2 regions of the Micromonospora sp. NPDC049645 genome follow, and region 1 is predicted to be linked to the other one. Evidence: riboswitches for the same ligand, from Rfam matches in the RefSeq annotation. Region 1 holds a riboswitch; the other holds the start of a gene.
The links. Region 1 has a riboswitch for cyclic di-AMP ahead of AB0J33_RS03400 (hypothetical protein). Riboswitches for the same ligand answer to the same signal wherever they lie in the genome.

Region 2: linked by a shared signal. The riboswitch ahead of AB0J33_RS23290 (hypothetical protein) and the one ahead of AB0J33_RS03400 (hypothetical protein) in region 1 are both predicted to bind cyclic di-AMP.

Annotation. Positions count from the first base shown of each region.
Region 1 is NZ_JBFAOI010000001.1:711,828-715,148, forward strand. Features, by position in the region: gene AB0J33_RS03395 (carbonic anhydrase) at 135-863, shown strand; gene AB0J33_RS03400 (hypothetical protein) at 920-1,939, opposite strand; cyclic di-AMP (ydaO/yuaA leader) riboswitch at 1,944-2,074, opposite strand; gene AB0J33_RS03405 (YibE/F family protein) at 2,241-3,321, opposite strand, start outside.
Region 2 is NZ_JBFAOI010000011.1:104,350-107,670, reverse strand. Features, by position in the region: gene AB0J33_RS23300 (SRPBCC family protein) at 1-295, shown strand, start outside; gene AB0J33_RS23295 (hypothetical protein) at 407-916, opposite strand; gene AB0J33_RS23290 (hypothetical protein) at 1,078-2,091, opposite strand; cyclic di-AMP (ydaO/yuaA leader) riboswitch at 2,148-2,279, opposite strand; gene AB0J33_RS23285 (cation diffusion facilitator family transporter) at 2,398-3,315, opposite strand.

The DNA of each region.
Region 1 (3,321 bases):
CGTATGAAATCTAAATCACGCATCCCTTGACGCATCTTAGCGTGCGTGTGACGGTGGAGCACGAGCCAGCGCCCGCCGCCGGGCCGGTGGAAGAGCCGGTTGACCAGGCGAGACGCGTCGAGACGAGGTGCGGGATGAGTGCTACCGGAAAGTCCGGCCCTCAGCCGGGTTCGCAGCGGACCGCCGACCGGGCGTCCGCGCTCCGCGAGCCGACCCAGGCGTACGCCGAACTGCTCGCCGGCAACCAGCGCTTCGTCGGTGGTGCCCCGCGCCACCCCAACCAGGACGCCGGGCACCGGGCCGCCGTGGCCGACGGGCAGCACCCGTTCGCGGTGATCGTCGGCTGCTCCGACTCCCGCCTGGCCGCCGAGATCATCTTTGATCGCGGGCTCGGTGACCTGTTCGTGGTCCGCACGGCCGGGCACACCACCGGCCCGGAGGTGCTCGGCAGCGTGGAGTACGCGGTGACCGTGCTCGGCACCCCGCTGGTGGTGGTGCTCGGCCACGACTCGTGCGGCGCCGTGCAGGCCGCCCGCGAGGCCGCCGCGACCGGTACCGCACCGAGCGGTCATCTGGGTGCGGTGGTCGACGCCGTGCTGCCCAGCCTGCGCCGGGCCGAGGCCGAGGGCGTGCACGACATCGACGGGATCGTCGACGTCCACATCGCACAGACCGTCGAGACGTTGCTCGGCCAATCCCCGGTGCTCGCCGAGGAGGTGGAGCGGGGGCGGTGCGCGGTGGTGGGTGTGTCGTACCGGCTCGCCGCCGGCGCGGTGCGCCCGGTGGCCGCCGTGCCGGCGAGCTTCGCGACGCTCGACGGCCCGACCGAAGCGACGGACCCGGCCGCGCCCGCCGCCGTCTGACACGACGAGGGCCGCTCCGCGTGACGCGGAACGGCCCTCGACTTGAATCGTGCGGGTCAGAGCAGCGACATGTGCACGTGGTCGGTGTGGTTCGACGGCCCGCTGTACGAACTCCAGCCGGTGGCGGGGAACCAGATCTGCCGGTTCCAGATCACGTAGTAGATGCCGAGCCGGTCGGCGTTACGGATGAGGAACGCGGCCACGTTGTTGCCGTACGTCCGGGTGTCCTCGTTGTGCCACGGGGAGAAGCCGCTCTTCTGTAGCGACCAGTCGCAGGCGCGGCCCTTCGGGTGCTCCCACGGCCCGCCGGAACGGTAGCAACCCACGAACCGGTTGAAGCCGGCCCGCTTGACCTCCTTGTACGCGTGCAGCGTGCGAGGGGTGACGCAGCCGGAGGTGGTGGGGTCGTCCTCGCTGCACGACTGGGGCTTCCAGTCCCCGTCGGCCGTGCGACCCGGGCCGATCCTCGCGACCGGGGAGGTGGCGTCCACCAGGCCGCCGGTGAAGCCCTTCCCACCGACCAGGGAGAGCGCCTTGTCGGCCTCGCTCTTCCGCTTGGCCATCAGGGCGGTCTGCTTCTGCTGCTCCCGAACCTCCGTGTCGAGGGCCAGCTTGGCCTGCTCGGCGCGGGCCTTCACCACGTTGACCTCGGAGAGCTTCTTCTCGTTGACCATGTTCATCTCGTCGAGCACCGCGGCGCGCTGGACGAACGAGTCGGGGGCGTCGCTCTCCAGCAGCATCGCGATCGCGCCGATCCGGCCGGTCCGGTACGCCTGGGCGGCGATCTGCCCGACCTGCGGGGCCAGCGCTGCCAGGTCGGCGTTGGCCCGGTCGACCTCGGCCGCCAGCTCACCCTGCCGCTTCTTGGATTTGTCCAACTTGGACTTTGCGGCGGAGTAGTCGCGGTTGGCCTGCTCGATGACGTCGTTGAGCAGCTTGGGCTCGCCGTCCTCCTCGTGCCCGGACGGCGTGGGGTTCGTCGGGGCGGCGTGCGCCGGGTGCGGCCCGGCGAGCACGGTCAGTGCGGCGATCACGGCCACCACGGGTGTCAACCAGCGGCGTAGGGGTGCCGTCACAATGTTCCCTTCCGTCGACCGCCGACCGGGTTAGCTGACGGGTTCGGGGCGGAAGCGGCCCCTACCGCTGACGCGGATTCACCCCACGTACCTGGGTCCCCGGCTCGCCGGCTGGCGATTGGGCGGCGGCACCGCAGGCGCCGCTTCGCGCCTTCATCGGTGACCGGCAGCGAGGTTACCCGAGAGTCGACCGGGTGAGCTACGCCTGGATGCCGACCAAAAGCGTCATTTCGCCATAGCGTTGCGTGACCAGTGACGTGGTTCTCAGGGTGGATGCCCGATCTGGTCACGCTGAGGAGTGTCACCATGCCGTATCCGTGCTCCTGTTCGACTCCGGCCACCGATCGGTGACCTCGGATGGGGGTGCGGTCCGCGTCCGGATCGGCTCGTCGGAGCCACCCGTACGCGGTGAGCTGAGGGCGGCCAGGGCCTCCGCGCGGTCCGGCTGGGGCCGGGACGTGGCAGCGTCGGCGGACGGTGTCGCACCGGCGCGTCCGGCGGCGGTGACCACCGCGGCCAGCCCGGTGGTCAGCGGCACCGCGGCGATCAGACCGAGGGTGGCGACCGCGCTGCGGACGATCTCCTGGGCGAGGAACTCACTGGTGAGGATCTGCCCGATCGGCCGGGCGTCGGCGGTGAGCAGGAGCAGCAGGGGGAGCGACGCGCCCGCGTACGCCAGGACGATGGTGTTGACGGTGGAGGCGATGTGCGCGCGGCCGACCCGGGTGGCCGCACGGTACAGCTGCAACCGGGTCAGCCCGGGGTTGGCGTTCGCCAGCTCGGTGACGGTGGCCGCCTGGGTGACCGTCACGTCGTCGAGCACCCCGAGGGATCCGATGATGATGCCGGCGAGCAGCAGACCGTGCAGGTCCACGTCGCCCTGGAACATCGACAGGGTGGTCGCCTCCTCGCTGCCGAAGCCGGTGAGGTGGGTCGCGGCCGTGGCGATGGTGGCGAGCACGCCGGTCAGCACCAGGCTGCCCAGGGTGCCGAGCACCGCGACCGAGGTCTGTGCGCTGACCCCGTGCGTCAGATAGAGGACCACGAACATGATCAGCGCCGCGCCGACCACCGCCACCAGCAACGGCGACCGGCCGGCGCCGATGCCCGGCAGCACGAAGGTGAGCAGGATGGCGAAGCTGGCGGCCAGCCCGGCCAGCGCGGCCAGTCCCCGCCACCTGCCGAACGCGACGATCGCGGCCGCGAAGACCACCGCCAGCCACATCATCTCGGTGCCGCGTTGGTGCTCCGCGATGTTCCAGTTGCTGACGCTCGGATCGGTCGGATCGGTCAGCTCGACCAGGATGACCTCGTCGCCCACCTCGACCCGAGGTGCGCCGGGTCCGTCGGGCACCGGCGTCCGTACCTGCTGGCCGGCGGTC
Region 2 (3,321 bases), on a different contig from region 1:
CAACGATCGGCTGGCCGCCGGCCCGCTGCGCTTCCGGACTACCTATTGCGCGGACGTGCTGGTCAGCGAGGCCGACGAGATCGTCATGGTGGCTCGCCAGTGGCCAGCCACCACGGTGCGCAACCACACCCGACTGCGGGCCGAGCCGGACGGGCTGGTTCGCATCGACGTCGAGATCACCCTGACCGCGCCGAGCCCGCTGTTCCGGTACGCGTTCCGCCAGGCCCGGGCCGCCCACCTCGCACTCGCCACCCGGCTCGGCGCGGCCCTCGACAACCCCCAACCCCCGGGCTGACCCACCCCACTCCGCCGATCTTGCAGTTTCGGTTGTCGGTATCAGGGGGATAGCCCGTTATGCCGGGACAGTAAGTGCAAGATCGCGGGGCAGTGGGGCGTGTCCTGGGCATCAGGGAGCTGTCGCGGTGGGGCGGGAGGGGCGGGTGGTGGGGCGGGTGGTGGGGCGTCGGCCCCACGGCTTGTAGGTCGACAGCACCGTCGCGACGATCATCAGGCTGGTCGACACCGCCGGCGCGATCACCAGATCGGCGCGGTCCCGAACGGGCAGGGCGGCACCCATCGCCGCGGCGTGGCGCAGGTTCGGGGTGAGCAGGAACAGCACCAGCCCGACCATCACCGTGGTGAGGACGAGCTTGACCAGCACCCAGCGGTGGCGCAGCAGGCCCCACGGGGTGAGCAGCGAGCTGGCCACACCGATCAGCCAGACCAGGACGCTCAGCGGCGCGAACAGCACCGTGCCGACCAGCGCGGTGACCGGGTAGACCACCGCCGGGTCGGCTCCGCGCTGCACGGCGATGCCGAGGGTGAGCAGCACCAGGTCGGTGCCGAGCCAGCCGAGCGAGGTGACCAGGTGCAGGGTGAGCAGCGCCTTGCGGGCGGTGGGTCGTATCCGAGGCATACCGCGATGCTGCCCGCCGACCCCGGCCGGGTCGTCCGACCGCCGACGACATCCGGGGTACGTCCGGCGACGTAGCCGGGTCGACTGCGCATGATCGAGACGACATCGCTGCCGTCGGGGTGTCCCGTCGCGCGGACACCCCGACAGCGGCGACGGCGGTTCTAGTAGACCGACAGGTGCACGTGGTTGGTGTGGTCGGTGGACGGGGTGCCGTTGGCCCCGCTGTACGACTTCCACCCGCTGCTGGGCAGCCAGATCTGCTTGAACCAGATCACGTAGAGCACGGCCAGCCGGTCCGCGTTGCGGATGAAGTACGCGGCCAGGTTGTTGCCGTACGTCTTGTCACCGCCGGTGGCGACGCCGCCGAAGCCGCCCTTCTGTGCGGCGAAGTCGCAGGCCCGGCCCTTCGGGTGTTCACCGGAGCCGCTGGGGCGGTGGCAGGAGACGTACCGGGTGAAGCCGGCGGCCTTGGCCTGGTTGAGCGCGTGCAGGGTGCGCGGGGTGATGCAGCCGCTGGCCGGTGTGGGGTCGTCGACGCTGCACGACTCCGACGGCCAGGAGCCGTCGGAGTTACGCGGCGCCGCCGTGGCGTTGGCGCTGGAGGTGCCCCGGTTGGAGCCGGTGTCGGCGGCGGTCTGCGGCTTGGGCGCGGTGGCCACGGTCAGGGCCCGTTCGGCCTGCTCCTTGCGCTTGGCCATCACCGCCACCTGCTTGCGCTGTTCGTTGATCTCGCCGTTCAGGGCGACCCGGGTGCGGTTGGCCTGGTCCTTGCTGCTCAGGAGGTCGCGCAGCACCCGGTCCTCGTTGGCGGCGACCGCGTCCAGCGCGGCGGCCCGGTCCATGAAGCCTTCCGGGGTGTTGCTGTTGAGCAGCGCCGACATCGTGCCGAGTCGACCGGTGCGGTACGCCACTTCGGCGATCTCGCCGACCTTGCCGTTGCGCTGGTCGAGCTCGACCTCAATGGCCTTGAGTCGGGTGGTGAGCTGCTGCTGCCGTTGTACGGAGGTGTCCAGGGCGCGTTTCGCGTCCAGGTAGCCCTTGCTGGCCGCCTCGAGTTGGGCGCGCAACGACGGGGTGCCGCCCTCTTCGTCGGAGTCGGGTGCGGCGGCCCGCAGGCCGGTCGGGGGAGCGGCGGAGGCGGTGCCTGCCGGGAGCGCGACGCCGAGGGTGAACATCGCGACGATCAGGGCCGCCAGTCGGGCGGCGGGTGGTCGTGCTGGTGCCACTGCGCATGTCCTTCCGTCAGCCGCCGACCGGGTTAGCTGACGGGTTCGGGACGGAAGATCCCTACCGCTGACGCGGATGCACCCCAGGAACGTGGTTCCCCGGTTCGCCCATTCGAACGATTAGGCGGCGGCCGCCACCGGCGCCGGGAGGGCGCCGCCTGGTGGTGGCCGGGACCGAGCCTACCGGTGCCACTGGGGTGGCTGCAGCCAATGTGACGGACGGTGCGTGCGGCACCACGGAAAACTACCGCGCCGTCACCACTCGATCGAGCCGCAGGCCCCGGAGGCGGCACCGGGCTCGATCTGCAACGTCGCGTGCTCGATGCGGAAGTCGTCGTGCAGGGCCGTACGCGCCGCGGTGAGCACCGCGCCGACCTCCGCGCCGGGCGCCATGGTCAGGTGGGCGGAGGCCACCTCCATGCCCGAGGTGAGCGTCCAGACGTGCAGGTCGTGCACCTCGACAACACCGGGCACCGCGGCCAGCCGGTCGTGCACGGCGGTCACCTGGAGGTGCTCCGGGGCGGCCTGCACCAGGATGCGGAGGGCGGCGCGGGCCAGCCGCCAGGTGCGCGGCAGGATGAACACACCGATGGCGACCGCGACCAGGGGGTCGGCCCACCACCAGTCGGTGACGGCGATGAGCAGCGCCGCGCCGATGACGCCGAGTGAGCCGAGCAGGTCGCCGAGCACCTCCAGGTAGGCGCCCTGGAGGTTGATGCTCTCCCGGGCCCCGGCGCGCAGCAGGGCGAAGGCGGCGATGTTCGCGAGCAGGCCGAGCACGGCCACCACGAGCACCGGGCCGGCGATGACCTGGTGCGGGTCGCCGAAACGGCGGATCGCCTCGATCACCACGTAGATCGCGACGCCGGAGAGCAGGACGGCGTTGGCAAGCGCGGCGAGCACCTCGAGTCGGTAGAGCCCGAAGGTGCGCTGCGGGTCGCCGGTGGCCCGCCGGGTCGCCGTGATCGCGGCGAGCGCCATCCCGATGCCGAGCACGTCGGTGAACATGTGCCCGGCGTCGGAGAGCAGGGCCAGCGAGCCGGTGTGCAGGGCGACCACCGCCTCGACCACCATGAGGGTGGCGAGCAGCCCGAACGCCGCCCAGAGTCGACCCTTGTGCTGCTGTGCGGCATTGGCGACGGACCCATGGTGGTGGTCATGACCTGCGCCCACGAGAAC